2 regions of the Anaerobacillus sp. 1_MG-2023 genome follow, and region 2 is predicted to be linked to the other one. Evidence: a T-box and tRNA genes for the amino acid it is inferred to sense, from the RefSeq annotation. Region 2 holds a T-box; the other holds one or more tRNA genes.

Region 1 (15,799 bases), on a different contig from region 2:
TTCAAATGTAGACCCTTTCCCTTCTTCACTCTCAATTAATAACTCTCCTCCGTGTTGTTCTATAATCTTCAAACACACTGATAACCCTAGCCCAGTACCACTCTCTTTTGTTGTAAAAAATGGTTCCCCTAGTCGATCAATATCTTCTTTAGAAATGCCTGCTCCATTGTCGGTAATCCTCACAGATATAAACATCTCTTGAACATCCATACTCAAATGAAGATATTTCGATTGTTCCATATGACTCATTGCTTCAATAGCGTTTTTCATGAGATTAATGCATACTTGCTTCATTTCGTTAGGGTTAGCAAAAACAACCGCTTCTTCATCCCCAAAACTCGTTTGTAATGTCACATCGTTCAATAGAGCATTAGACTCAATCAAGGCCGAGACCTGCTTTAATAAACTTTTCATTTCAACATTCGTAAATAACGTACTATGCGGCTTTGCTAGTGTTAGAAGTTCACTTAGCACTAATTCGATACGTGATATTTCTGAAAAGATTATTTCAAAATACGGCATAGTGGATTCCTTCTTCTCAAGCAGTTGAAGAAATCCTTTTACTGATGTTAGAGGATTCCGAACTTCATGAGCAATGCCAGCGGCCAGCTGTGCAGCTGATGCTAAATTTTTCAGATTTAACCGCAAGGGCTTCATTTGTTTTAAGCAATCGCTCTTCTGATTGCTTTCTAAAGGTTTTATCCTTAATCGTTCCGGTCATTCCTTCAAATCTTCCTTTAGAGCTATATTCGTATTTAATAAAGACCTCACACCAGACGAATCCCCCGCCTTTTTTCTGAACCCTGAATTCAAATACTTTAGAATTACTGGCGCCATCCTGGAATCGAGATAATTCTTTATGTAAATTCAGCCGATCATCTGGATGTATATAAGATAAGCTGTATGTGCCTAATGATTCCTGAACGTCGTAACCAGTTAACTCTCCCCACGCTTGATTCAACCAGATCCAACTACCATCTATTCCAGTTTGAAAAACAACTTCGTTTAAGCTGTTTATGACACTATTATAGTTTTCTGATAGTTTACGATATTTTTCCTCACTATCTTTTAATTTGGACAGAAGTATGACAGAGCGATCATAATATGACGAGTACCACCAAACAATTACCATAACTGAGATCGTAAAGAATATGTCCATTAACCAATTGATTTTAATTTCATTAACAGAATAAAGCCAATAATCCCATAATAAAATCGCTATAAAAAACGTTACAACAGATATAATTCTTCCTTTATATCGCTTCATTTCGTCACCATTTCCTAAGTGATATATTAATTACTAGTTTATTGGAAATGGAGCGTATGTGCAAACACACATGTGCCATTAATAGGATAAAAAAACTCCTTGAATAAGTCATCTTATTCAAGGAGTTATAAGTATGCGCCTTAGAGGATTCGAACCTCTGACCCACAGCTTAGAAGGCTGTTGCTCTATCCTACTGAGCTAAAGGCGCACGATATGAATGGTATTTCATCTCAACAAAAGTATACCATGATTAAAATCAGGTTGTGAAGTAGCTTTTAAAACTCTTCTACAATATGTAATGGAGCGGGTGATGGGGATCGAACCCACGACATCAGCTTGGAAGGCTGAGGTTTTACCACTAAACTACACCCGCAAAATGGCTGGGCTAGCTGGATTCGAACCAACGCATGACGGAATCAAAATCCGTTGCCTTACCGCTTGGCTATAGCCCAATCATGGTGGAGGGGGACGGATTCGAACCGCCGAACCCTGAGGGAGCGGATTTACAGTCCGCCGCGTTTAGCCACTTCGCTACCCCTCCATGATGAAATTGTAATATGGTAGCGGCGGAGGGGATCGAACCCCCGACCTCACGGGTATGAACCGTACGCTCTAGCCAGCTGAGCTACACCGCCACTTAAATTATGTATGGTGCGCCCGAGAGAAGTCGAATCCCTAACCTTCTGATCCGTAGTCAGACGCTCTATCCAATTGAGCTACGGGCGCAAAATATATGGTGCGGGTGAAGGGACTTGAACCCCCACGTCGTAAGACACTAGATCCTAAGTCTAGCGCGTCTGCCAATTCCGCCACACCCGCATATGTTGTGTATCAGCGACGTTTAATAATATACCATTGAACCATTTGAAATGTCAATCATTATTCTAAAAAAATGTAGAAAGTTTCTTTTGAAGAGAGTGAAAGCGTTGACATGCTCTTCTCCCTCTCATACGATAAGTTGTAGAAAAGGAGCTGTTACATATGAGTTTATCACAGTCCATTACATGCGCAAAAGAATTCGACAAGAAAGACCCTTTAGCCCATTTTCGTGATAAGTTTTACTTAAATCCAAATACGCTATATTTCGATGGTAATTCACTTGGTCTACTATCAAAGAATGCAGAAGCCTCCCTTCTTCGATCTCTTGATGACTGGAAGCAACACGGAATTGATGGCTGGTCTGATGGTAAGCAGCCCTGGTTTTATATGGCAGAAAACATCGGCGAGATGTCATCAACGCTAATCGGTTCACATGCTTCTGAAACAATTACTACCGGTTCAATTACAACTAACCTTCATCAAATGCTCGCTACTTTTTTTAAACCTTCAGGAAACAAAACAAAAATACTAGCCGATTCTTTAACATTTCCATCTGACATTTACGCTATTCAAAGTCAGCTTGAACTCCATGGATTATCCCCAGAAACTAATTTAATACAAGTTCAGAGCCGTGACGGAAGAACAATCCTAGAAGAGGATATCATTGAGGCCATCGATGATACTGTAGCCCTTATTCTCCTCCCTTCCGTACTTTATCGGAGTGGACAATTACTAAATATAGAAAAAATCACACAAGCAGCCCATTCTAAAGGGGTAATCATTGGCTTTGACCTGGCTCATTCAATCGGAGCCATTCCTCATAAACTTCACGACTGGAACGTTGACTTCGCGGTTTGGTGTACATACAAGTACTTAAATAGCGGCCCTGGTGGTGTAGGTGGACTTTTTGTGCACGAAAATCACCTTGGCAGACGACCCGGCCTTGCTGGATGGTTCAGTTCCAAGAAAGAAATGCAATTCGATATGAGTCATACGCTTACTCATGCTGAAACCGCCGGCGCATTTCAAATAGGCACTCCCCACATTTTTAGTATGGCTCCTTTAATAGGAGCTCTGGAATTGATGAACGAAGCTGGCATAGATGCGATTCGAGAAAAATCATTGTCTCTTACCAACTATTTAATGTGTCTTATTAAAGAAAATCTTGCTGAAGATGGTTTTACGATCACTAATCCATCAGAAGATGATCGACGGGGTGGGCATATTTGCCTCGAGCACGATGAAGCTGCTCGAATTTGCAAAGCGCTAAAACAAAAAGGCGTCATTCCAGATTTCCGCTCACCAAACGTCATTCGCCTAGCACCAATTGCTCTCTATACATCATTTGAAGATGTCTATCATGTTGTCCAAATTCTAAAGAGTATTATGATTGAAAAAACGTATCAGCAGTTTTCTAACGAGCGAAACGTTATCGCTTAAGTGAGTATAATTTGGTTTTTCTCCATTCATACTATGTGAAATGAAGGAGGGAAACAGGATGACTCAGCTGAACGAACTTGAACTTCAAAATCTGCGTCACATGATCGGCGGGCATGAAACACTCGCAAACAAACTTGATTCCTATGCCCAATCTTGTACTTGTCCGCAGCTTAAGCAAATGCTTCAAAAGGATGCACAAGAAGCACGCAACACACAACAACAATTAATCGGCTTCTTAAGTTAAGGAGGGATTTTATGAATGAGAAAGATATGGTAAATGATTATTTATCCGTATTGAACAGCAGCTTAAGTAATTACGGGAGCGTCATTTCTCAAGCTGACAATCCACAACTTCGTCAGGCTCTTCAACAAATTAGAAATACCGATGAGCAGCGACAATATAACCTTTATCAATACGCTAAACAAAAAGGGTATTATCAGCCAGCCGCCCCAGCACAAACCAATGAAATTCAACAAGTTAAAAACCAACTAACAGCTCCGCAGCAACAACAGAATAATCAGCCGCCCCAGGTCCATTAATCCAGAGCCGGTGAAAACCGGCTCTGTGTCTTTATGCTCATTTTTTCATAATTTTGTAAATAGCGTTTCACCCTCCCTTTATATGGATAATTAAATGAGTATTACCTATAGGGAGAGATTGATATGGACTATATTCTTAATGCAATAACTGAATTTTCCGCGTTCATCTGGGGTTATCCTATGATGATCTTACTCTTAGGCGGTGGATTATTTTTAACGATCCGCCTCGGTTTCTTTCAAATAATCTTTTTTCCCCATGCTTTAAAACATACCATCGGTAAAATTTTCAAAAAAGAGAAAGGTGATGGCACAATTTCTCCATTTCAAGCCTTTGCCTCCGCTCTCGCATCTACTGCAGGTGCTACAAACATTGTTGGGGTTCCTGTGGCAATCGCTTTTGGAGGACCTGGCGCTATTTTCTGGATGTGGATTGTCGCTATTATTGGAATGTCAACAAAATTCTCAGAAATTGTTCTCGGGATCAAATACCGAGAGGAAGACAAAAACGGCGTTTATGTTGGCGGCCCAATGTATTACATAAAAAAAGGCTTGGGATGGAAGTTCGCTTCATCTCTATTCGCTTTTGGACTGATGATTGAAATCATTCCAAGTGTCATGGTCCAAACTAACTCCATTTCAACACTCTCAGAGAGTTCTTTTGGATTACCGACCTGGGTAACAGGTGTCTTATTAATTATCCTTATATCAATTGTTGTATTCGGTGGAATACGTAGAATTGGTTCTGTAGCTGAGAAGATTGTTCCATTCATGGTACTTACATATATTGCAGGCGCTATCGGTGTTATGGTGATTAATATAGAAGAGTTTCCAGCTGTTATGAAACTTATTTTCGTACATGCTTTTCAACCGATCTCAGCAGCTGGAGGTTTTGCCGGAGCTGGTTTTGCTGCAGCTGTTAGATGGGGCCTTGCTAGAGGGCTTTATTCAAACGAAGCCGGTATGGGTACGGCGTCTATTGCCCATTCTGCTGCACATACGCCTCATCCATGTAGACAGGGATTATGGGGCATTTTCAGCGTCTTTATCGATACAATCGTTCTCTGCACAGTAACAGCTTTTACAGTGCTTCTTTCAGGAGCTTGGAAAGACGTTAAACCCTCAAATGCAGCTGATATGGTTTCAGATGCTTTCTCTGGACTAATGGGAGCAACATGGGGGCCCATCTTTGTTTCTTCCCTCCTATTAATTTTTGTTATCAGTACGATAGGTGTCCTTGTCTTTTATGGTGAGAAACAAGCTGAATACTTATTTGGCACACCCTTTTCTAGAGTAATGCGATTTGTTTATATTCTTTCTATTTTTGTTGGGGCTATTGGAGGACTTCAATTTGTTTGGGAGCTAGTCGACATTACACTCGCCTTGTTTGTTATTCCAAACGTTATTGCGATCTTATTCCTAAGTAAGGAAGTGAAAGAATTAACAGATGACTACAAATTAAATTTCTTAAAGCAAGCTCAAACGAAAGACAAAGGCATTAGTTCATAAGAAATTCACATGGGATATTCACCTAATTTAGGTTCCTCTCCGCTCCTGCCTATATCTTTTCTAGACGGAAACATACAGTGGTAAAGAAAGAGAATTTAAAGGGGGACCTAATATGTATCATGCAAACAATGCACCATACGGAAATGAGCCTTATCAACCAGTAGCTGGAGCTTCTTACGGCATGCCTTGTCACAGGCCAGCTGGAAACGGCTTTGCGCTAATTGTTGTACTATTTATCTTGCTTATTATAGTAGGAACAGCTTTTATTAAATGTTAGTTTTTACAAGCAAGAGCCACTTGGTTCTTGCTTGTTTTATTTACGCTATGTTAGCTTAATTTTCGATTTATAATTCATTTTTTGATAAGTCAAAAATCAAAAACATTCATTCCATATCCTTTCCTGAACAATTGTTCCAATTAACATTGCCTGTTATAGTGATAAAGAATGTATGATGAAAGAAGTGAGACAATGAAAACCTTATTAATCGATATGGATTCGGTTATATGTGACCTTATGTCTGAGTGGCACCGGAGATACAATTATGATTACAATGACGACTTGTCTGTTGAGAAGCTTGAATGCTGGCGATCTGAAGACTATGTAAAAAATGAGTGTGGTGATAAAATTTATGAATACCTTGATCAGCCAGGTCTATTTCTTAAACTCAAGCCTCTACCAGATGCTATTGAAGTATTGGAACGTCTTTCATCCGTGTATGACGTTATGATTGTCACGAGTAGCCGTACATATGCTTACACTGAAAAAGAACAATGGGTAGAAAAACACCTTCCGTTTATCGGCAAAAGAAATTTGATTTTCTCGCATAGAAAAGAAATGATTCGCGGAGAATTATTATTTGATGATGCTCCACACAACCTCATCGCATTTAAAAATTCAGGCAGAATGGCCATTGCGATGAACTATCGTTATAATCAATATGTCGACGTCCCTCGCGTGAATAACTGGTTGGAATTTGAAGAATGGCTTTCAACATGGAAGTGAGGTTACGGTGGTGACTCAACGAACAGATTTGCTAATTATCGGTGGAGGACCCGCTGGAATTTCTGCTGGGATATGGGCTAAAAGACTAGGCATTAATCATTTATTGCTTGAAGCAAAGGATAGCCTTGGGGGGCAATTAAGTACAATCTATAATCAAATTGTAGACTACCCAGGTATGGTGGTTGCAAACGGTCAGGTTCTACAGGAACAGTTCATCAAACATGCTGAGGAAATCAAGTGTGATTATGTTACAAACACTCGCGTACAGTCGATCGATTGGACTAATAGGATACTTCAAACAGCAGAAGGTAATTCATATATATTTCGCTCTTTGCTTATTGCTTCAGGGTCTTCCCCACGTAGGCTAGATGTTCCTGGTGAGCAAGAAATGATTGAGCAAAATGAAGTATACTCGGCATCTCGAGATAAATTGAAATTCAAAGGCAAACATGTTGCTGTAATCGGGGGCGGAGACCGCGCATTCGAAGGAGCTCTTCTTCTTGCTGAAGCTGGGGCTCGAGTTACACTAATACATCGTTCTGATTGTTTTAAAGCTCGTATGGAATACAAAGAGCCTGTCATGCTCCACCCTAACATCGACATACTTACCAAAACATACATTACACAAATAGATGGAAAAGGAAAGAAGAAACTATTCCTCGCTGACGAAGATCATCATTTTACAATGATGGTAGATGGTCTGTTTATTCGAATTGGTGTTAAGCCTAACACTGAACCTTACGAAGATGGCATTGACGTCGATCAGGAAGGATACATTCGATGCAACTCTTATGGTGAAACATCACTGCCATTCGTTTATGCTGCAGGAGATGTTTGCACTAGACCGCTGTTATCAAGTATTGCCTCCTCTGTTGGACAAGGAATGACCTCTGTCAAACAGCTATCGTTCTTTCTTGAAAATTAAAAAAAGGACCCTGAGGTCCTTTTTTTAATTTTCAATGTTAGGTTTGAAAGTTGATTTTAAGGAAAAGTTCGATGTCTTTTTTGAGAAGAGTGACTTCTTCCAAAAAATAAAGAAAGTAAAATTACCACAAAAACGCCGATCCCAAAATAGAAAATGTTTTCACTAGACAGAAATGATGCTGTTTCCTCATCTTTTACTTTTGCTGCTGGTTTTGTTTCACTTTCCACAATTGTCGCATCTTTGTCTTCTTCTAAAGAATTCACTTCAAGAAAATCATCATCCAAAATGGAGACATATGAATCCCCTTTACTTTCAAGGATATTGTTATCAGATATGGTAAGATCTAGCTCGTCATCTCCAACTTGATAAAGGGTCATATCCTCAGAAAGACTATATTCCTCATTATTTCCAGCTCCTAATTCAGTCCCCTTCTTATACTCAACCGGCGTGAAAGCATTAAACCCATAGTTAAGCATGGATAATGTGTCCTGATAAGCGATTTGATCATCGTTTGCTTTCATCGTAACAGCAATCAATTCTTGACCGTCTTTTGATGCGGTTGTCACTAAAGTGAAACCAGACTCTGAGACATACCCATTTTTTCCACCTGTAACAAAATCATAATCGAGTAAGAGTCGATGATGGTTAATAAGCGTCGTTTCCCAATCTTCTCCAACCCATTCTAATTTTTTGATTCCTATCACAGATCGAAACTGCTCATTTTTCATGGCGTACTGTGTTATTCTAGCCATATCTTCTGCACTCGTTACATGATTCTCATTAAAAAGTCCATTTGGATTAACAAAATTCGTATTTTTGACACCAATTTCTTCACGTAAAAATTCGTTCATATCTTCAGAAAACGATTCCACGCTTCCACTTAAATGCTCAGCTATAGCGATTGCAGCATCATTTCCGGAATTAACCATCATTCCTTTAACTAACTTTTCTAACGAAACGATTTCTCCTTCTTTCAAATACACTCTAGTACCATCTGCTTTACGTGCACGCTCGCTTACCGTTACCATATCATCCATCTCTCCGGATTTAACAGCCATAAATGCAGTCACAATTTTTGTAATGCTCGCTGGGTACATTTCGTCATTGCCATTCTTATTAAAAAGAATTTGTCCTGTTTTGCCATCGATCAGTATAGCGGTTTCGCTTCTTACACTTGGTGGTTCCTGTGCTTGCGTTACTGATGGAAATAAGCTTACAGTTAAACATATGACCATTATAAGATACGAATAGTGTTTTAGAATCATGGAAGCTCCTCTTTCTTTAAAATGCTATTTAAACTGTTCGTTACATGTTTTCATCCATTGTCTAGTATAAAAGGCCTGATCCGTTTTCTATTATAGCTAAGAGTGGTAAAACAGAAAATAGTTATTTCTTTACACCCTTTCTGATAACTTTTAATATAAAAGTATTGGAACGAACTAATTTTTCATTTTCTTTTATTTGAATTCTAAATTTGAGAGAAGTAAAAATCAATTCAACCATAATAAAAACCGCTCAGGGCGGTTTAGTTAAGAAGCATACGATCCTTTCCACTGCTCTACCATGGTTTGAGGGGCACTCCAGCAGACCCAGGATACAAGCACTTTATTTTCTTCAGATATCACCAACCAATATTCCAACCTTCTTTTATCGAGGTTTTGATAAAATCCTGTCTTAGTAATAAAGCGATCCATTCTTATATCCCTCCAGTTCGTTAGTCTCTAAATAACATATTCGTTATCTAAATACAGAACCCTCTAAATTTTCAGAAAATTAACTTCTTAGTAACTACCAAAAAGTTCCTATATTAAGATTGTATATCATTCTTTACTCCTGAGCATTATATTAGTCAAGGAGGTGTACACAACATGGCAAACAACAATAGCTCAAACAATCTGGTAGTCCCTGGTGTACAACAGGCTTTAGATCAAATGAAGTACGAAATTGCTAGCGAATTCGGCGTTCAACTTGGCCCAGACTCCACTGCTCGCTCTAACGGTTCTGTTGGAGGAGAAATCACTAAGCGCCTTGTCCAAATGGCTGAACAGCAAATGGGCGGCGGAAGCTACTAATCACCAACTGCATAGTATGGATATAGAGGGCGGAGCATTCCGCCTTCTTCTTTATTCTCCAAGTAATGTTGAAGTTTGTACAGCATGTGCAATTAACTCCGAAAGATCACTTATTTGATCTTCATTAATTCGACGGTTAAATTCTAAAACAATGTGAGTCTTTAATTGTTCCTCATCCTCGTATGGAAAAGATATCGTTTGTCGGATAGCAGGTCGATAACCCCAAATACTTCGGATATCTTCTTCAATCTGTTCACAGTCCTCTGCATCGGATATCGCAACATCAAACAGAATTTTGATTTCACATCCTGCTTGAACATGCTCTAGCTTAAGCTGTTCCGCACTGAAATTAGCTAGATCAGCAAAAAGTTCGATCGTTACATTCACATGCTCATTTTCACTAAACTCTACTTGATACTTTCTTGAAAGAGAAGCTAAATCAACCAGATCTTTTCGATTGATGATCGAGATCTCACCATCAAGATCTCGATCATATAGCTCTCCCTCAAGAACTACTTTTACATTCTCATATATAGTTGGATCAAACATCCAGTCCCCCTCCTTGCTTTCTCACTATATCATGAATTACGGAGGGAAAAGTCATTAAGAATTAGCACGTGGATGTGATCGAGCAAATTGAATAAAGGTTTCTTCGTCTCCAATTTCGCCACAAGCCCCACATTGAACTCGTATACTTGGTCCTTTATAAACCATATGGAATGGATCAGCTTTCCCCTCTTCTATAATAGACATCACTTCTCCAGATTGAGGATCTAATTTAACTGAAGTCGCTTTTTGCTCAATTTTATTAAATCTCATTCGATTGGTTTTACATCTTGGGCACAAATACGCAGTCATAAACTCACTCCCTTTTTCTTTAGTGTTACTCAAAAAAAGGGAAATTTATTCATTTCAGTATGGTATGTGAAATTAATTTTAAATAACGAGCCTCAAGCTCGTTATGTTACTTGCTCAATTATTTTTTCAAGTACATATTCAACAGATTGTACACGCTCATTAAATTTCTTAGGTCCAGTATCTTTCTGCCAAGCCACGACTGAAACCATTTCGATATTTTCGAATGTATTTTTTATTTGAATCGGATATAAATATTTAGGTTTGTTTTCCATTACCCATGCTCTTGCTAATGGCTCCCATACCTTCAAAATCTCAAGTGCTCGATCGGCAAAAGGTTTCACTTCCTCATAGAAGTTAACTTTGTACGTATCAAGATGTGTGCGAGTAGTATATTGAATCCTCGCTTCTTCATTTATTGTGATTAGCTGCTTTGTTAGCTTTAGTAATTTTTGTGTATCTTCCATTTCATTCACCCCTACTCCCTTATCCTACCATACTCACTGGTTACCAAACACATACAAAAACCTTATATCCATTTAGGACATAAGGTCAGAAGGGAACGTAATGATCTCTAGAAACTGAATAAACTCATGATCCAGGGACGCTTGCCTTTGCCCGTCGACTGACCTACTGCCTCTTGTATCGAAGTGTGATCCTCAAGCTCAGATAATTTTTCTTCTAATGAAGAAACTTTCTTTACTAGCTCTTCCAGTTCAGATCGATGCTGAAGAACTTGAACGGTGATAACCTCATTAGCTTTTTCATCCAACTGTCGCTCAAGCTGTTCCAGCCTTACTGAGAAGCGATCTAACCTTTGCTCAAACCGTTCCGGTGTTACCATTGCTACTTTTGAATTGTTTTTACCAGCTGATTTAATTTTCTCCATTGAGTAACCCCTTCTTAAATCGTTTTTAATCGATTTTAGCTCCTCAAGTGTTTCATTAGAAAATAAAAAGTGGCCAAGTTCATTCTTCTCACATGATAAGTCAAAATACTTAACCCAACGCTGAACAGTAGTAGGGTTTACACCAAGTTCATCTGAAACTTGCTTTGTTTTTAATAACATGCAATCCCATCCCCTCTGTCATTCTCAGGCCTTCGCCTGTTAGTTTGTATACGTAATATTCGCCTTTCTTTTTTGTTTGCCTTCCCCGTTGACAAAACTAGTACAGTTTCGGCAAAGGTAGTGGTTTAATGCTAAAGGAAAAGGATTTCGACAATGAATAGGAATGTTTTTGTAACAACTGCTCAAACTAAAGTAAGGAGGTGTCAAAATAATGACCAAAAAGCAAAAGCTTGATCAAACAAAACGTAAGGGTAAAACTGAGGAAGAAACTAGAACTGGATATGGAAATAAGAAAATGGAAGGACCAGATCGACCTTCCACTTAAAAGCAGGGCTATTTCCTGCTTTTTTGTATGAGCAGATTTTCCACTTCCATCGCAATTCTGATCTGACTTCTCTTTCTTTCATACCAATCTGAAATGAGAACTTTATCTGGTAATTCTGATTCAACTTTCATCATTTTTTTAACTAGTAATTGACCTCTAAACCAATCTTTCTTATCCTGTTGATGATGAGGAATAATTGGATAAACCTGTCTTAGCATTGGTCCCTCTCTTCTTTTCCCCATGAACCTTTCATAATCGTAGCGTGATCCCGTTGGAGTAACTTTCATTGCAAAATGATAAAATGCACTAAAATAATTAGGATGAAAGAGAAGCTTAGCTAAGCTTTTTCCTAGCTTTATTCGGTTACACGTATGACGAAAACCACTAACTGATAAACCAAATAGCTCTCCCCTCACTGTCGGAAAAAGAACTGTGCTAAAATGGAACCAATCTTGAATGGTGAATAGCAATGAATGAAATACCTTCTTAGCATATAACTGATGTTCCATAAGCGGTCCTTCAATCACATGCTGCTCATTAATAATTAGCGCCGTCATTAAACGATCCTGATCACCCAACTCAATAAAAGTTTTCCATTCTTCTAACATAAAGCACGATATTCCAAGATCTTTACCAAAATGAAAGAAGGAAGATTTTGCTTTCTTTCCTAGCTCATAGAGCAATAGCTGTGGGGCTGCATCTGCAAATATGATCCAATTAGCTCGTTCATATGCCAGGAATAACTTCCTTAACTGCTCTTCCTTGATTGCCTTAGGAAACCATTCCCCTTGTAAGTCAGTCATACTCCAACCGGCATTTCTAGAAACCATTGCGGCGAGGAACGACCATTTTATTTCTGGATTCCGAATGAAAAATTCCTGATAAAATACGGTACGTGAAATATTGTCAATGTTCCATTTTTCTATCGCTTTTTTGATTGTTTTAGTAACGTTCTCCATAATTTTTTTCACCTGCTTGAAACATTTTTGTCGTACAACTCGTAATAAGTAAAGTAAAATAGATTCAGTGCACCTTTTATACAGAAAGGATGGTTAACGTGCCGATTCGATATCCGAACGGAAAGCCGTACGTCCCTTCGGCTCAGAATCAGCTAGCAAGTCAGAAGCAAAAAACATACAGCAATCGTGGTATGACATTAGAGGATGATATTAATCATAGTAATACGTATTATCTCTCAACAGGCAAAGCTGTTATACACAAAAAGCCTACGCCTGTTCAAATTGTTAACGTTGATTACCCCAAACGAAGCGCAGCCGTGATAAAGGAGGCCTACTTTAAGCAGGCATCTACAACTGATTATAATGGCGTATACAAAGGTAGATATGTGGATTTTGAAGCGAAGGAAACAAAAAACAAAACTGCTTTTCCATTAAGTAACTTTCATGAACATCAAATTGAACATATGAAACAAGTTCATGAGCACAACGGAATATGCTTTGTGCTTTTACGTTTTTCAATCACTGACGAAGTTTTCTTAATGGATGCCGCTATGCTCTTTTCCCACTGGGAAACAATGAAAAATGGTGGGAGAAAATCCATAAAAAAAGAAGAGATTGAAAAGCAGGGAACGCTTATTCCTTATACCTATCAACCGCGCATTGACTATATCAAAATTATTGATAAAATGTACTTCAGTTATTAAACAACTGGTTTTAATTCATAAAATGAAGGATTCATTCGAATCCTATTAACAGTACAGGCTTGAAAGGCAGGAATATTCATGAGTGAATATCAATCACGTCAAGAACGACGTAAATCAAATGACAAGAAAAAGAAGTCCCCGAAGAAAGCTGGGAAGAAAGGTATTTTCAAAAAAATCTTTCTAACCCTGGTTGTTTTGTTTTTAGTTGGTTTAGTTGCTGGGGGAATCACCTCAATTGCCTATATCAACAATGCACCAGAGCTAGATCCAGAAAAGCTTACGAATCCACAGTCCTCCATCATACTGGATAAAAAGGATGAAGAAGTTCAAACTCTTGCAGGAACCGATGCAAGAGAAGTTGCTAAAATTGATGAGATTCCGGATATTCTAAAAAATGCTTTTGTCTCTGTTGAAGACACTCGTTTCTATGACCATTTTGGAATTGATCCACGAAGAATTGGCGGAGCTGTTCTTGCAAATATTACGCAAGGGTTTGGCGCTGAGGGTGCTAGTACGATTACACAACAGGTCATCAAGAACTCTCTCTTAACATCCGAAAAATCATTAGAACGAAAAGTTCAAGAAGCTTATCTATCCATTAAGCTTGAACAAGAATATTCAAAAGATCAGATCTTAGAAATGTATTTAAATAAAATTTACTTCGGTAATGGTGCATGGGGAGTTGTTGATGCAGCCGAAACTTATTTTGGCAAAAACATTACTGAAGAAGACTTAACACCTGGCGAAGCAGCATTACTAGCAGGACTTCCGCAGCGCCCTACCTACTATAATCCATATGAATACGCTGATCAGGCCGAACAGCGTAGAAATGTTGTTCTTAGCTTGATGGAAAAACAGGGCGTTATTACAGCTGAGGAAGCTGACAAATATCAAGCAGAAAAAGTTAGTGACATGGTTGTTGCATTAACAGAAGATAAAGAAACTGATCAATATAAAGTCTTCATGGACCAGGTTGTGAAAGAACTTCGAGAACGTGATGATATTTCTGAAAAGGATATCTACTCAGGGGGACTTGAAATTTACACAACCCTTGATACGCGCGCTCAAGATATTACAACTGATGTGATTGCAAACTATCCTTATTCGAATGAAGATATGCGCTCCGGGCTAGTCCTGATGGATACTAAGACCGGTTCGATTAGAGCCATTGGTGAAACACGTAAAGATGAGAACGTAATTACTTACGCAACGACAGGAAAGTTTCAGCCAGGATCAACAGCTAAACCGATTGTTGCTTATGGTCCTGCAATTGATACCGAGCAGTGGTCAACTGGCCGCTCCATTAAAGATGAGCCTCTAAAAATAGGTGACGCTAATATTCGTAACTGGGACCGCGAGTATCGTGGTCAAGTATCAATGAGACGTGCTCTCGAGATGTCTTATAACGTTCCGGCTGTTAACACTTTCCTTGAGATTGGTGAAAAACCTGCTCAAGAGTTTGCTAACAAGCTTGGTATGGATTTGAAAGATGAAGATATGGTACCTACTGCTGCTATCGGAACATTTAGCACATCACCCCTTCAAATGACTGGTGCTTATGCTGCTTTCGGTAACGGTGGAACGTATAATGAGCCTCACACGGTACGAAAAGTGGTCTTTCCCGACGGAAGAGAGATTAACATCGAACCTGAACCAGTAAAGGCAATGAATGATTACACAGCCTACATGGTTAGTGATATGCTTAAATCCGTCGTAAACGAAGGAACTGGAACAGATGCTAAAATTTCCGGTCTACCTGTCGCTGGTAAAACGGGTACGACAAACCATCCTCAAGAAGTCGTGCAATCACAAGGATTCCCTACATCAGGTATTGTAAGAGATGCCTGGTTTGCTGGATATACTACGGAGTATTCCATGGCAGTATGGACAGGATTTAACGAACCAAATAAGCACTATTTAGATTCTAGCAAAGGCGAAGATGATACTTCCAAGCTCCTTTTCAAAGAAATTATGAGCCAAGTATCCGAAGGTATTAATACTGCCGACTTCCAGAAGCCCGACTCGGTCGTAGAGGTTGGCGTTGAGAAAAGCACTGGTCTATTGCCTAGTGACTACACACCAAAAGATCAGATCGTCTATGAGCTATTTGTAAAAGGTAGTACGCCAGAAAAGACTTCTGATAAGTACAAACAACCAGACGGCGTCAAAGGACTTTCTGGAAAGTATAATGCTGACTCCAATAGCATTTCACTATCATGGCAGCCTGGTGAAGATAAGAGCTTCACTTATAAAGTGGAAATGGCTGTAAATGGTGGGGGTTATCAAGGGGTTACCGAAACAGGAGATACTGGATT
Region 2 (15,799 bases):
TTAATCATATTAAGTCTATTCATGAAGGCTTGGGAGTCTTTCTTCCCCCCCGCAATTTCAAAACTAATTAAACCGCCTGAGCTTTTCATTTGTTTTTGAGCAATAGCATACGATGAAGATTCTTCCAAACCCGGATACATCACGTTCGTTATAGCAGGATGCTCAGCTAATTTCCTCATAATTTGTTTAGCATTTGAAGAGTGACGATCCATTCGAATAGGGAGGGTCTTTAAGCCTCTTAACAATAGCCACGCATCGAATGGTGAAAGAATTCCACCTATATCCTTTTGCGTACTTTTAGCAATTGAAGAGATGGTCTCTTGGTCACCCACAACTAAACCAGCTACCACGTCTCCATGGCCACTAATATATTTCGTTGCACTATGCAAAACAATGTCACAGCCAAATTCTAACGGGCGTTGTAAATAAGGAGTCGAAAATGTATTATCCACCACAACCTTAATTCCTTTTTCTTTTGCGACTGCAGAAACCATTTCAAGATCAATTAATTTCAATGTTGGATTAATCGGAGTTTCAATATATATAACTTTAGTATTTGGACGAATTGCTTTTTGTAGTTGCTCAACTGAGTCTAGCGGAAGCAAGTCATGTTCGACTGAAAATTTCTCTTCTAACATTTTAAGTAATCCGAAAGTACATCCGTAGACCCCTTCTGAACAAAGAATGTGATCGCCTGTCTTCACTAGGTTCAAAAGAACAGCAGACACAGCGGCCATTCCTGAACCAAACGCTAAGCCTGCCTCAGCATTTTCAAGAGAGGCAATCCGCTCTTCCAACATTCGAACAGTAGGGTTTCCAAGTCTTGAATAAATATAGCCAGGCTCCTCACCTGCAAACCTTCGTTCACCAGCCTCAGCTGTTTCAAAGGTAAAAGTTGATGTTTGATAAATAGGAGATGCCAGGCTGTTGTGATGCGATTTAGATTCATATCCATCATGAATTGTTTTTGTCTCAAAGCGATGCTTCCTTGTCAAAATAATAACCCCCTGTTATAAAATAACTAGATACACCTCCATTGTAAGCGTTTTCAATTATAAGGTGAAGAGGTATTTATCTTTCTCATATCCTAAAAAATGATGTCGACGTGCTATCTATTCATCTCATTTCTACTAAAGTTGACATCTAATGCTGAAAGAGTTACAATAGCATTTGTGTAAAATAAGAATGGGCAGCAGCGTGACGGGCTGTGATTTCATTGTGTTCCTTTTAATAGGTACGCCGCGTAACCTCCGGCTGTCGAGGTGAAGGCGTGTGAAAACACAATGTGCACAAACCGGAATCACGACACTGTTTTTATTTTATACCAATAATAATGGTATAAAGGAGGAGCTAATTATGGCTCGTTATACAGGACCAAGTTGGAAAATTTCTCGTCGTCTTGGTATTTCTCTAAGTGGAACAGGTAAAGAATTGGAAAAGCGTCCTTACGCTCCAGGTCAACACGGACCTAACCAGCGTAGAAAGCTTTCTGAATATGGTCTTCAACTTCAAGAGAAGCAAAAGCTTCGTCACATGTACGGCATGACTGAGCGTCAATTCCGTCGTCTTTTCGATGATGCTGGCAAAATGAAAGGTGTTCATGGTGAAAACTTCATGATTCTTCTTGAAGCTCGTCTTGATAACCTTGTTTATCGTCTAGGTCTAGCTCGCACTCGCCGTCAGGCTCGTCAGCTAGTTAACCACGGCCACATCACAGTTGATGGCAAACGCGTTGACATTCCTTCTTACCGTGTAGCGACTGGTCAAGTGATCAGCGTTCGTGAGAAGTCTAACAACCTTGACATCATCAAAGAAGCTATCGAAGTAAACAATTTCGTTCCAGAATACCTTACTTTCGATGCAGATAAGCTTGAAGGTACGTTCTCTCGTCTTCCTGAGCGTTCTGAACTTCCTGCTGAAATCACTGAAGCTCTTATCGTTGAGTACTACTCTCGTTAAGCTGTTTCAAAAACCCCGGAACTTATTCCGGGGTTTTTTTATGTCCCAATTTACTTAGCACAAAAAACATAAAAAAAAAGAGAAAGACCCTCCTTTTTTTCAATGGGAGGGTCTTCCTCTTTATGATTGGCTGTTAATAACCGCTGGTGATTTTTAGCTCATTTACTCTCTGTGATAACTATTCGTTATTGGGAATTACCAGTATTAGTTAAAATAGCTAAATGATTAGTAAGTAAGAAGGTAATATTTCTTCTTCCCTCTACGAATAATCACGTATTGATTTTCGATTTGGTCGCTTTCTGAAATAACTTTATCCATTTCCTGACACCGTTCACCGTTGATATACACCGCTCCATTTTTCACATCTTCTCTTGCCTGGCGCTTAGATGAAGATATACCAGCTTCTACAAGAAGATCGATAAGTCCCTTTTCATTATCTTCTACATGGTAAGAAGGAACATCCTTAAAACCTAAACGGATTTCATCAGCTGTTAGCTGTTTAATGTCACCACTGAACAGCGCTTCCGAGATGTTGATTGCCTGCTGAAGTTTTTCTTCTCCGTGAACAAGCTTTGTCACTTCTTCAGCAAGAGTACGATGAGCTTCTCTTTTTTCAGGCGCCTCGATGTGCTTAGATTCAATCTCTTTAATTTCTTCAATACTTAAGAAGGTAAAGTAATGAAGGAATTTCACAACATCACGATCATCTGTGTTAATCCAGAACTGATAGAATTCGTAAGGAGAGGTTTTATCGGCATCAAGCCAAATCGCTCCACCTTCAGATTTACCGAACTTAGAACCATCACTCTTCGTAACAAGTGGGAATGTTGCTCCATAGGCTTTTGAAGACTCTTCGCTGCCTTCTTCTTTACGAATCAGTTCAAGACCTGCTGTGATGTTCCCCCATTGGTCACTTCCTCCAATTTGAAGACGACAGTTTTCTTTCCGGTAAAGCTGAAGAAAATCATATGATTGAAGAATCATATACGTAAATTCTGTAAAAGAAATTCCCGCTTCAAGACGTGAAGTAACAGAATCTTTCGCAAGCATATAGTTCAAACCAAAGTTCTTTCCAACATCACGCAGGAATGGAATAACATTTAGCTCCCCAATCCAGTCGTAGTTGTTTACAGCTTTTGCAGAGTTCGCATCTGTTCCAAAATCCAAGAAGCGAGCAAGCTGCCCCTGTAACTTATTCGTCCAATCTTTTACGATGTCTTCTGAATTCAACGTACGTTCATTTGAACGGCCACTAGGGTCACCAATCAGCCCAGTAGCTCCACCAACAAGCGCAATCGGCGTGTGGCCAGCTAACTGAAATCTACGTAGGGCTAGAACAGGCAAAAGATGCCCAATATGAAGGCTATCAGCTGTAGGATCAAAGCCAGAATAAAGAGCAATGCGGTTTTCTGAAAGTTCCTTTTCAAGGCCCTCTCTATCTGTAACTTGATTTAAAAGTCCTCTTGCTTCTAATTCTTCTAATATGTGCATGTAATCGACTCCCTTTCGTTAATAATATCTTTTGGCAAACCACTAAAATAATCTTAATAGGCAAAAAAAAACAAAAAAAACCCGCCCCAGAAAAGGGACGAGTTTAATCGCGGTACCACCCTTGTTGAAGAAAGTAACCTTTCTCCCACTCAGTCAGAATAACGGTCTGAACCGTCTAATGCTACACAGACACTGTCTTTCCCATTAGATGCTCATGGAGGTAATTCACATTTTCCTTTATGCTGATTCTCACCGCACATCAGCTCTCTGAAAAAGGGAGAAAAATGCTACTTCGTCCAATCAAGGCATGTCGTTCATTAAAAAACACTAATTAAATTAATATCACAAAGGTAAAATCATGTCAATTCTAAGCCTATAGAAATCCCTACCAGTTTATACAAATCTCGACGACATATGCTATAATAAACAGGATTAATTTGAGGGGGTATAGGAATGCGAGAGCTTTTTTCTTCTATCAGGCAGAAGTGGAACGCGTTCATTGATAGATTACAAGAATATAACATCTTAACCGGGTCCAGGATCGCCTACAAAGTGACTTGGAATTTATTTCTTATTTTTATCGTGCTAGGTCTAATGGGCACTATTTTCGCCGGTGGTGTTGGTGCAGGATATTTCGCATCACTTGTTAAAGATGAACCGATTCGCTCTTACGATGAGATGAAGAGAGACGTTTATAACTATGAAGAAACCAGTGAGGTATATTTTGCAGGTGATGTTCTTCTTGGTAACTTTCGTTCTGATATTGAGCGAAAAGAGGTTGAGTTAAAAAACGTTTCTCCTCTTCTACAAAAAGCAGTTATTTCCACAGAAGATGAATATTTCTTCGATCACGATGGTATTGTTCCAAAAGCAATTGGACGTGCCGTTCTTCAAGAAGTCACCAATTCAGATGATCGAAGCGGTGGTAGTACATTAACACAACAGTTAGTTAAGAACCAGATTCTAACAAGAGAAGTTTCTTTCGAACGAAAAGCAAAAGAAATGCTACTCGCTCTTCGACTCGAAAATTTCTTTAATAAAGAAGAAATTCTAGAAGCATACCTTAATATCGTTCCTTATGGACGAAATGCTTCCGGTAATAATATTGCGGGCGTACAAGCAGCCTCACAGGGCATATTTGGTGTAAATGCTAGTGATTTAAATTTGCCTCAAGCTGCATTCATTGCAGGTATTCCCAAAAACCCTTATACATACACCCCTTTTACAAATTCGGGTGAGGTAAAGAAGGATCTTTCAGCTGGAATCGATCGGATGGAATTTGTTCTATATCGTATGTATGAAGAAGAAACAATCACTGAAGAAGAGTATAACAAAGCGCTAGAATACGATATTGAAAAAAATCTAGCTGAGTCTTCGCCTTCGCCAGTAGAAAAATACCCTTACCTTACATTTGAGATTGAAGATCGTGCGAAGCGAGTTCTTGCCGAGCAGATCGCCAATGAAGAAGGATATGACGGGAAGGAACTTTCGAAGAGTGTAGACTATTACAATCAAATTACTTATGATGCTAACGTTACTGGTAGATCTGCAACGGAAATAGCCAAGAAAATGGATTTGAAATGGGAAGAAGTTCAAGAAAATTCAGATGTATTCCTTGAATTTATGAGTAATGCAGAGAAAGAGCTTCGCAAAAATGGATATAAAATATATACTACAATTGACAAAGATATTTATGAATCTATGAATGCTGCAAGAGATAAAGTGCTAGAAAACGGAAGCTATTTCCAAAGTGCTAAAACTCTCTCCGTGCAAAATCCTGAAACTGGAGAGCTTGAAAATAAAGAATTTCCTATGCAAGTAGGTAGTATCCTCATCGAAAATGAATCTGGAAAAATTCTTTCATTTGTTGGGGGAAGGGATTTCGCGCAAGAAGAACTTAATCATGCTACAGACGCTTATCGATCAAACGGTTCTACAATGAAACCATTGCTTGACTATGCCCCGGCAATGGAAATGGGAAAAGTTCAGCCTGGCTATATTGTGCCAGACTTACCAATTCAAGATGGATATAATCCTGGTAACTATTCATCAAACTACCATGGTCTTGTAACTGCACGTAAAGCGTTGGAAAGGTCTTATAACGTTCCAGCTGTTCGAGTTTATAACAAAATGAACCCAGTGGACGCAACCGACTATTTGGTGAAGATGGGCTTTAGTACAATGACTCTTGATGATCGCACCAATCCTTCAATGGCAATTGGTGCGCTACAACGGGGAGTAAGTGTCGAAGAGAATACCAACGCATTTGGCACGTTTGCTAATGGAGGAAAGTTTGTTGATGCTTATTTAATTGATAAAATAGTTGACCGCGATGGAAACACCATTTTCGAACAAAAACCAGAACCAGTGGATGTTTTCAGTCCTCAAACTGCCTATCTATCAATCGATATGATGCGTGATGTAGTTAACCAGGGTACTGCCCAAGACATTCCAGGGAAATTAAAATTCGCTTCTGATTGGGCAGGAAAAACAGGAACTGGACAAAATTATTATGATTCATGGTTTGTAGCAGTCAACCCTAATGTTTCACTAGGTGTATGGACTGGATATGACAAACAAATTAGCATGGATAGTCAATATGCCAACAGAAACAAAAACTTATGGGCACTATTTGCTAATGCCGCTTATGATAAAAAACCAGAAATAATGGATCCAGAAGAATCATTCAAAATGCCAACGGGTATTGTGCGACGTTCGTTCTGTGGTATATCTGGAAAGCTCGCCTCTGATCTCTGTCAGAAAGCCGGACTTGTCAAAACTGATCTATTCAATGCAAAGTATGTACCAACTGAAGTGGATGACAGTCTCACTCAAGGACGTTATGTCATCATGAATGGTAAGACCTATCAAGCACTTAGTTCCACTCCAGAAGAGTTTGTATCCAGCGGAGTCATGATTAAAGAGGATTACTTCTCAGGAGTTGATATTTCACAGCTTCTCCCTTCTGGATTTAGTGATTTAAATATCGTTTCAGAAGGAAAAACTGCTTCAGAAAATGGGAAAAAACCAGGCGCAGTTGGTGGCGTTTCAATAAGTGGCTCTTCACTAAATTGGGGGGCTTCAGGTGAAAGTGATATTGTTGGTTATCGTATTTATCGCGCTTCGAACGGTAGTAGTTCATTTACGAAGCTTGGAAGCGTAAAAGCATCTGATGGTAGCTCATTTAACATCCCTTCTGGTGCTTATGCCTATTACGTAACAGCAGTTGATGTAGCTGGGAATGAATCGGGACCATCGGCTAAAGTAACAAATGGAGATTGGTCTGATAAACCAGAGCCAAAACCTGAGAAAAAGCAAGAAGCAGAACCTTCAACAGATGAAGAAAATGATGAGGCTTCTGATAATGAAGAGAACGAAAATAATGCTCCCTCCGATAATGAGAGTGATGAATCCAGCAACTCAGAAGATTCATCTTCAAATGAAGGGAATACCAACACCGGTGAAAATGCAAATGATAACAACTCCAACAACTCCGGTAATGGAAATAACAATGGAAACAGTAGTCCTACAAATGGTGCTGAAAGCGGAAATAATTCAAACAGCACCGGCGGCAACACAAGCAATAACGACCAGTAAAAAAACAGCCTGCAGCAATATGCTGCAGGCTGTTTTCTATTAACTAATCTTCCATTGTAGACAAATCGCCAGTTGGTAAATCCAGCTCCCACGCCTTTAATACGCGACGCATGATCTTACCACTTCTCGTTTTCGGAAGCTTATCTCTAAATTCGATTTCTCGAGGTGCTGCATGAGCTGCAAGTCCTTTTTTAACGAAATTTCTTATCTCTTCCATCAGTTCATCAGACGGTTCATGACCATCTCTAAGTGAAATAAAGGCTTTAATAATTTCACCCCGCACAGGATCCGGTTTCCCAATCACCCCAGCTTCAGCAACAGCACTATGTTCGACTAGTTTACTTTCAACTTCAAATGGACCAACTCTTTCACCCGAAGTCATAATAACATCATCGACTCGCCCCTGGAACCAGAAGTATCCGTCCTCATCTTTATAAGCTGAATCGCCAGATACGTACCAGTCTCCTTTTAAGAAATAGCTTTCATATTTTTCAGGACGATTCCAAATCGCTCGCATCATTGATGGCCAGCCTTTTTTAATCGCAAGGTTCCCCATTCGATTAGCAGGAAGTTCATTTCCTTGATCATCTACGATTGCTGCGTGCACGCCTGGAATTGGTTTGCCCATTGATCCTGGCTTTATTTCCATTGATGGATAATTACTGATTAGCTGTGCTCCCGTTTCTGTCATCCACCAGTTATCATGAATTCTCCGTTCAAGAACTTTGTTACCCCATTTAATAACCTCAGGATTTAATGGCTCTCCTACGCTTAGTACATGACGTAAAGATGAAAGTTCGAATTTCTTAACGATCTCATCTCCCGCCCCCATAAGCATACGAAATGCAGTAGGAGCACTATACCATACAGTTACTTCATATTTTTCGATCGTACCGTACCAATCTTCGGGACTAAAACGACCACCACGAATGACGTTCGACGTTCCAGCAAGCCATGGAGCAAATATGCCATATGACGTCCCCGTTACCCAACCTGGATCAGCTGTACACCAGTAGACATCATCTTCTTTTAAGTCAAGTACCCATTTCGCCGTTTGATAGTGTTGTACCATCGCATTATGAACATGAAGTACGCCTTTCGGTTTACCAGTTGAGCCTGATGTGTAATGCAGAATCATCCCATCTTCACGGTCAACCCATTCTATTTTAAGCTTCTTTTCTGCTGATTCAAAATGCTTATAAAAGTCTATATAAGGACCTTCTTCTTTAACGTTATCTCCTACTAGCACAACACTTTCGAGATTAGGAAGCTCATCAACCGGAACGCGTTCAAGTAGCTCAGGTGTTGTAACAAGTACCTTTGCTTCACTATCCTCAAGACGATCCCTTACTGCACCTTCCATAAAGGCTTCAAAAAGTGGGCCAGCAATCGCACCTAACTTAAGCGTTCCGAGTAGAATGAAGTATAGCTCTGGAGATCTTGGCATGAAAATAAAGACCCTATCTCCTTTTTCGACATTCACTTTTTTTAGAACGTTACCTGCTTTGTTACTCATTGCTTTCATCTCACTGTACGTATACTTCTCATCTCGTGTTGGGTCAGAAAAATAAAGAGCTACTTTGTTTTTACGATCGGACTCAGCGTGCCTATCGATTGCTTCGTAGGCCATATTGACATTACCTGTCTCACTCCAGGTAAATGTTTTCTCCACGTCTTTCCAATCAAAATTCTCGTATGTAGCTTCATAATCCTGTAAATTATGATTACCCAATGTAGCAGAAAGCGGTTTCAATTCCATAAGTAATCTCCTCCTTCTCCTTCATGTCTTTCACTGATAGTATAACATAAATTCCTAATTTTTTAACAAATGACAAAACTTCAAAAAATAACATTGAAACCCCTTACATTTCTCACGTTTCATGTATAATAAGAACTGAGACCATTATTAAAAGGTGGTGACTAGATGGAACATCGTAAAACGTATAATGCAATCGAGAAGAATACCCCGCATGGAAAACTTATTATTGAAGGACCAATTACTCCAGATCGCCTGGCATCCTATCATTTACATAAGGACCTTGTCGCATTTCGCCCACCGGAACAACAGCATAAAGCACTGGTTGAAATAGCAGGTCTGCCTGAAGGCCGTATCATTGTGGCTAGAGAAAGAGAAACCATTGTAGGCTATGTCACATTTCTATATCCAGACCCACTTGAACGTTGGTCAGAAGGTAATATGGAAGATTTAATTGAATTAGGAGCAATTGAAGTTATTCCAAAGTACCGTAATGCTAAAGTCGGCAAAAGCCTTCTCAAAACGTCATTTATGGACGATGCAATGAATGATTACATCGTGATAACTACCGAGTATTATTGGCATTGGGACCTTAAAGGAACAGGTTTATCAGTTTGGGATTATCGTAAAGTGATGGAGAAAATGATGAATGCAGGAGGTCTTGAGTGGTATGCAACGGATGATCCTGAAATAAGCTCTCATCCTGCAAATTGCTTAATGGCTAGAATTGGGACAAGAATTAACCAGGACTCTGTTCAAGCGTTTGATCGCCTGCGATTCCATAATCGCTTCATGTATTAAGAATGCAAAGGAGTGAGCCAAGTTGGTCATTGAAGAAATTATGAATCAAAATGTTTTTTCACTTGAAGAGAACCAAACCATTGCTGATGCCATTAAAATGATGAGAGAAAAAAACATTCGCCATCTCCCTATCGTAAATAGCGAAGGGGAACTCACTGGCATTATATCAGATCGAGATATTAAAGATGCTAGTCCATCAATTCTTGACTCAAATCCAAACAAGGACGTATTACAGTCTCCTCTTTCCTCTATTATGAAGAAAGACGTCATTACAGCTCACCCATTGGATTTTGTAGAAGAAATTTCTACGATCTTTTATGAGCAGCGCATTAGTTCGATTCCGATTGTTGAAAACCGAAAAGTAATCGGAATGGTTACGGAGACGGATATGTTACATACGTTAATCCTTTTGACAGGAGCACACCAGCCGAGTTCACATATTGAAGTACAGGTGGAAAATGTGTCAGGACAATTGGCCGATATTACCCAAATCATTAAAAAGCGCAATGTTAACATTATTAGCGTTCTAGTCTATCCGTGTAGTCACAATGAAAAATTCAAAAACATCGTTTTTCGAATACAAACGATGAATCCCACTTCCGTTGTAAACGATATTAAAAATGAAGGTTATGAGGTTCTCTGGCCAAATATGCCGGGTGTTCAAAAATGAAGTGCGACTCCCTTTTTGTATATTCCTCAGACTATTTAAATTATAAATTTAGTGACGATCATCCTTTCAATCATATACGTGTTAAGCTCACACAGGACTTGCTTACCGAAATAAATGCTTTAAATGATCAAGAAGTGGTCCCTCCTCGGATTGCAACCGATAGTGAAATTGCTCTTATTCATGATCCAGCGTACATAGAAGCAGTAAAAAAAGCTAGTAAAGGAGGCCTTGCATCCTCTGTTGCAGCTAACTACGGTCTTGGAACAGAAGATACGCCAATCTTTCCGAACATGCATGAAGCAAGTGCTCTTATTGTTGGGGGAACGCTCACTGCAGTTGATGCGGTTATGACAGGAAAAGCTGCTCATGCCCTTAACATAGGCGGAGGACTCCATCACGGTTTTCGAGGTAAAGCATCAGGCTTTTGCATCTATAATGACAGTTCAATCGCCATTGAATACATGAAACAAAAATATGGCGCAAAGGTCCTTTATGTTGATACTGACGCCCATCACGGAGACGGTGTGCAGTGGGCTTTTTACGATGATCCTGATGTTTGCACACTATCTATCCATGAAACGGGACGCTATTTATTTCCTGGAACAGGAAATATTAATGAGAAAGGTCAAGGAAAAGGATATGGGTTTTCATTTAATATTCCGATTGACGCTTTTACAGAGGACGAGTCATTTCAGGAAGTGTACGAGGATTCGTTTCGAAAAGTAATCGATTTTTTTAAGCCTGATGTAATCCTAACTCAAAATGGTGCAGATGCTCATTATTATGATCCGTTAACACATCTCTCTGTTTCCATGCAAAGCTATGAATTCATTCCAAAACTAGCACACCAATTAGCTCATAAGTATTGTGACGGAAAATGGATTGCCGTTGGCGGGGGTGGTTACGATATCTGGCGTGTTGTACCACGCGCTTGGTCAAGAATTTGGTTAGAAATGAAAGGGCTATCAGCAACCGGCGCCCTGCCAAAACAATGGATCGAAAGGTGGGCCCCACTCTCACCACTTTCTCTTCCAGAGAATTGGCATGATAAAGCTGATTTGTATGAGCCCATTCCAAGGAAACAGGAAATCACAGAAAAAAACAAACTAACTTGCGAACGAGCGCTTTATCAAATTGTGAATTAATAAAAAAACGAGCCTAGGCTCGTTTTTTTAATCTTGATTATGAGTAGTTGAATTACGATGTTGCAAACGATGGGGTAAAACAACCGTTTGTTCTTCTACTGTTTCTTTATTCATTAATTTTGTAAGAAGACGCATGGCAACAGCACCAATATCGTACATAGGTTGAACAACGGTGGAAAGCGTTGGTCGAACCATAGTTGCTAGTCTTGTGTTATCAAATCCAACGACCTCGAAATCTTCTGGAACGTTATAACCGTTGTCCTGTGCAGCGTGAATAACGCCTAGTGCCATTTCATCCGTACCTGCAAAGATAGCTGTTGGCTTCTCATCTAGTTCAAGAAACCCTTCCATTGCTTCAATGCCGGAGTCATAAGTATAGTCACCAATTGCAACGCAATCTTCATCGACTTTCATACCTGCATCTTCTAAGGCTGTTCGGTAACCAAGAAACTTTTCTTCTCCGTTAATTGGATCTTCTAATGGACCACTAACAAGTCCAATTTTTTTATGATCTTTTTCAATAAAGCTTGTCACAAGCTCATATGCAGCTTTTTGATAATCAATGTTAACTGACGGAATCTCCTGGCCCTTTTCTAGCGTTGCTGCTAGAACGATCGGAACAGGGGAGCGCTTAAATTCTTCAACATGTTCTTCTGTAATTTTACCGCCCATAAACACAATTCCATCTACCTGTTTTCCAAGCATCGTATTTAAAAGATGAATTTCTTTTTCTTTATTTTGATCTGAGTTACTCAAGATAATATTATATTTGTACATTGTAGCAATATCCTCAATACCGCGAGCAAGCTCAGCAAAGAAAATACTCGAAATATCAGGGATGATAACTCCGACAGTGGTCGTTTTTTTACTAGCAAGACCTCTTGCTACAGCATTAGGACGGTATCCTAGTCTTTCAATCGCCTCTAATACCTTTTTTCTTGTTGCAGGCTTAACATTAGGGTTGCCATTCACAACCCTTGATACAGTTGCCATTGATACTCCTGCTTCTTTCGCTACGTCATAAATCGTTGTATTCACGATGATCCTCCTTCATGCTCTTACGGACTTTAATTTATTTAATGATACGATACTATCCGTTTGACTGCAAACCAAAACCTATATCGACTAACACTAATAAACCACTATTAGCTGTGAAACACCTGCTATTATGACTATGTAGGTTATTTCACAATTAGATACTGTATTAAAGATAGCATATTTAGTCGCTTTTTGCTTTATATAAGCGTAAATTTTCAAAGACTAAATCATAAATCTGTCGTATTTGCTTCCATCTTTATATATGATAACACTCTTACGTTCTTTTATTCCAATAGAACCCAAGCCACTTAGGAAAATCAGGTTGAGGATTCATACATCATACACAGAAAAAAACCTTCTACTTATAAAGTAGAAGGCGCAGCTTTCGCTGGATTGAATAAACCACTTGCTTTTAGATCTTTAACAAATTGTTCGTATTGTGGAATATCTAACTGCTGAGCCGCATCGGAAAGAGCTACAGCTGGGTCTGGATGAACTTCCACCATGATACCGTCTGCTCCAATAGCTAGACCTGCTTTTGCTGCAGGGAATAGAAGATCTTTGCGTCCAGTTGAATGCGTTACGTCAACTAGAACTGGCAAATGAGTTTCCTGTTTAAGAATTGGAACTGCTGTAATATCCAACGTGTTTCTCGTTGCTTTTTCGTAAGTTCTAATTCCTCGCTCACAAAGCATTACTTGTGTATTACCGTTCGATACGATGTATTCTGCAGCATTAATGAATTCTTGAATTGTCGCAGATAAACCTCTTTTTAGAAGAACCGGCTTATCAACGGATCCTGCCGCTTTAAGTAACTCAAAGTTCTGCATGTTACGTGCTCCGATTTGAATTACATCAACGTACTTAACTGCTGTTTCAATATCTGCAGGGTTTACAATTTCACTGACTACAGCTAGATCGTACTCATCAGCGACTTGTTTAAGAATCTTTAATCCTTCTTCTCCAAGACCCTGGAAGTCGTATGGCGATGTACGTGGTTTGAAAGCTCCACCGCGAAGCATTTTAAATCCTTGCTTCTTAACAGCCCTCGCTACTTCAGCAACTTGCTCATAGCTTTCAACAGCACAAGGTCCTGAAATAAGAACTTGCCCGCCATCTCCAACTTTTTCGCCTTTAATATCAATAACCGTATTATCGGGTTGGCGTTTTCGTGAAACTAAAAGAGCCTTACGATGATCGTCTTCCTGTAACTCAAGGCTTGCCTTAAAAATTTCCTTGAATATATGTTGAAGAGTGGAATTATCAAAAGGCCCACCATTTTTCTCTGTAAGCAAATCAAGCATCTTACGTTCTCGAACAGGGTCAAAACGATTAATCCCCTGTGCTTTCTTTACTCTACCTATCTCTTTCGCCACTTCAGCACGCTCATTAATTAAATCAAGCAGCTGCAGGTTAATCTCGTCTAATTTCTCTCTCAACTCATCAATTTGGATATTAGCCATAATATCTCCACTCCTATCTGTTTAAGTGATTAGGGTTATTATATACGATGAAAAATAAAATGTCACTACTTTTCTTTTAATTCTTAAACGCTTTTAAGCATTAAACCATGTCAGTAAAAGAAAAACGGCTTTATAAAGCCGTTTATTTTAAATATTTTTTCGCAGCATCCGCTAACGAGGTATTAGTGATTCTCCAATGTGAATCATTCCATACGACCTCATTTTCATTAAACACTAGCGCTTGTGGCGACTGATGTTTTACCCCATATGAGTCAGCAATTTCAGTTGATAAAGGACGTGATTCCTGCACGTTCAAATAATACACGTCTTCTGACACACCCTCGGAAAACTTCTGAAATTCTTCAAAAGCTTGAGCACTTATTGGGCAAGTTGTACTATTTTTAAATAATAGAAATTGATTATTAGCTTCCTTGATGCGTTTGAAATCTTCTGATGTAGTTATTTTTGTAATGGCCATAAGTTTATCCCCCTTCAAATTGCTATAAATTCATTATAAAGAAGTTTACAGGAAATGAAAAAGAAGAAGCATTATGCTTCTTCTTTTTCATTTCTATATAACAAATTAGGACTTAGTAGGATTCTCCATTGAAGCCGGTTCTTCTTCAGAGAAATGATCGCTAAGATCCTGTTGGAAGCTCTCAACGTCAGCATCTGCCTGAGTATGCAGATCACTATTTTCTTCTGTTTCAAGATTACGATCTTTAATCTTTGAAACAATGTTATTCGATTGATCCGATACTTGCTTGTAAATTGTTGAAGATTTTTCTTTAGCACGGTTAGCAAAATCTGTGCTACGTTCTACTGCAGAATCACGGAATTGAGAAGTCTTTTCCTTCACTGCTCCAGCTTGTTGATTTAGATCACTTCTAAGTTCTTTACCTGATTTAGGTGCTGAAAGTAGTGCAGCTGCTGCACCAACGATTCCACCAATAAGTGAACCAATGATAAAATCTTTTGTGTTAATGTTGTTATCCGACATATAAATACCTCCTATTATTTTGAATCAACGTACTGATCTGTTGCTTTCTTCTTAACTTGCCATTTTTGCCATATTTGCATGGCAGCATTTCCCCACTGAACGACTTTTGTAACTTGTTCAGATTGACGCTCTGCCTCATCTGTTACTTTTCCAGAAATATTTCTTAATGAATGATTCATCTTTCCAAGTGATGTTCCAACTTCTTTTACTTGTACAAAAACAGTATCCAGAGCTTCAGATTTCCCCTGAATGTCTTCTGCAAGCAAATTAGTCTTATGTAACAGTGCAGTAGTTTCAGTTGTTAGACCATTCATTTGTTTTTCAAGGCTATCAAGTGTTTTCGCCGTATTACTCAGCGTATCCTTCAAGGATTTGAGAGTTTGGGCTACGAAATAAACAAGAACTGCAAATGCAATCGCAATAATAGCTACACTTAAATACAAAATAATCTCCATGTGCTGGCACCTCCCTTTTCTGAATCTCTTCCCTTCATTCCTCTTTCGTAAACACAAGTTTGTCATTTCACATACGAACGAAAAATGAGTCTACTTTACTACCCTACACCATAATTAATTCGTTACAAGTTTCATTATTCCTTTTTTAATTTTTTTTATAACACATTCTCATTCTTCTCTATCAGGAGAATAGTAAAAAAAAGAAGGCTCAAGGAGCCTTCTCGCTTAAATAGACGCTTTTTCGGTCTCATATGCTTCTTGATATTTCTGAATATCACCGGCTCCCATGAAAAGAAGTACTCCTTTATCATGATCATTAAGCTGCTGAATGGAATCTTCAGAGATCAAGTGAGCATTAGGGATTTTTTCAATCAGTTGATCAATCGATAACTGACCTGCATCTTCCCGTGCCGATCCAAAGATG

The links. The T-box of region 2 lies ahead of tyrS (tyrosine--tRNA ligase). A T-box ahead of a tRNA ligase gene usually reads a tRNA of that ligase, here a tRNA-Tyr.
Region 1: it has a tRNA-Tyr gene. The T-box ahead of tyrS (tyrosine--tRNA ligase) is inferred to sense a tRNA for this amino acid. The anticodon was not compared.

Annotation. Positions count from the first base shown of each region.
Region 1 is NZ_JAUORD010000002.1:411,405-427,203, reverse strand. Features, by position in the region: gene Q4550_RS06070 (ATP-binding protein) at 1-657, opposite strand, end outside; gene Q4550_RS06065 (PAS domain-containing protein) at 587-1,267, opposite strand; tRNA gene Q4550_RS06060 (tRNA-Arg) at 1,402-1,475, opposite strand; tRNA gene Q4550_RS06055 (tRNA-Gly) at 1,567-1,640, opposite strand; tRNA gene Q4550_RS06050 (tRNA-Gln) at 1,645-1,719, opposite strand; tRNA gene Q4550_RS06045 (tRNA-Tyr) at 1,724-1,808, opposite strand; tRNA gene Q4550_RS06040 (tRNA-Met) at 1,826-1,902, opposite strand; tRNA gene Q4550_RS06035 (tRNA-Arg) at 1,917-1,993, opposite strand; tRNA gene Q4550_RS06030 (tRNA-Leu) at 2,002-2,086, opposite strand; gene kynU (kynureninase) at 2,249-3,526, shown strand; gene Q4550_RS06020 (hypothetical protein) at 3,585-3,770, shown strand; gene Q4550_RS06015 (spore coat protein) at 3,782-4,066, shown strand; gene Q4550_RS06010 (alanine/glycine:cation symporter family protein) at 4,190-5,572, shown strand; gene Q4550_RS25145 (YjcZ family sporulation protein) at 5,685-5,849, shown strand; gene Q4550_RS06000 (5' nucleotidase, NT5C type) at 6,042-6,575, shown strand; gene Q4550_RS05995 (NAD(P)/FAD-dependent oxidoreductase) at 6,586-7,500, shown strand; gene Q4550_RS05990 (D-alanyl-D-alanine carboxypeptidase family protein) at 7,557-8,765, opposite strand; gene Q4550_RS05985 (hypothetical protein) at 9,030-9,194, opposite strand; gene Q4550_RS05980 (alpha/beta-type small acid-soluble spore protein) at 9,369-9,572, shown strand; gene Q4550_RS05975 (hypothetical protein) at 9,624-10,121, opposite strand; gene Q4550_RS05970 (DNA alkylation repair protein) at 10,176-10,430, opposite strand; gene Q4550_RS05965 (YppE family protein) at 10,532-10,894, opposite strand; gene Q4550_RS05960 (MerR family transcriptional regulator) at 11,002-11,496, opposite strand; gene Q4550_RS05955 (DUF2515 family protein) at 11,830-12,780, opposite strand; gene recU (Holliday junction resolvase RecU) at 12,879-13,484, shown strand; gene Q4550_RS05945 (PBP1A family penicillin-binding protein) at 13,563-15,799, shown strand, end outside.
Region 2 is NZ_JAUORD010000004.1:260,626-276,424, forward strand. Features, by position in the region: gene megL (methionine gamma-lyase) at 1-995, opposite strand, end outside; gene rpsD (30S ribosomal protein S4) at 1,357-1,959, shown strand; gene tyrS (tyrosine--tRNA ligase) at 2,185-3,450, opposite strand; T-box leader at 3,541-3,763, opposite strand; gene Q4550_RS09855 (transglycosylase domain-containing protein) at 3,904-7,047, shown strand; gene acsA (acetate--CoA ligase) at 7,091-8,806, opposite strand; gene Q4550_RS09865 (GNAT family N-acetyltransferase) at 8,972-9,604, shown strand; gene Q4550_RS09870 (acetoin utilization AcuB family protein) at 9,627-10,274, shown strand; gene Q4550_RS09875 (acetoin utilization protein AcuC) at 10,271-11,419, shown strand; gene ccpA (catabolite control protein A) at 11,447-12,457, opposite strand; gene Q4550_RS09885 (bifunctional 3-deoxy-7-phosphoheptulonate synthase/chorismate mutase) at 12,820-13,920, opposite strand; gene ytxJ (bacillithiol system redox-active protein YtxJ) at 14,063-14,398, opposite strand; gene Q4550_RS09895 (YtxH domain-containing protein) at 14,504-14,920, opposite strand; gene Q4550_RS09900 (DUF948 domain-containing protein) at 14,935-15,375, opposite strand; gene murC (UDP-N-acetylmuramate--L-alanine ligase) at 15,601-15,799, opposite strand, start outside.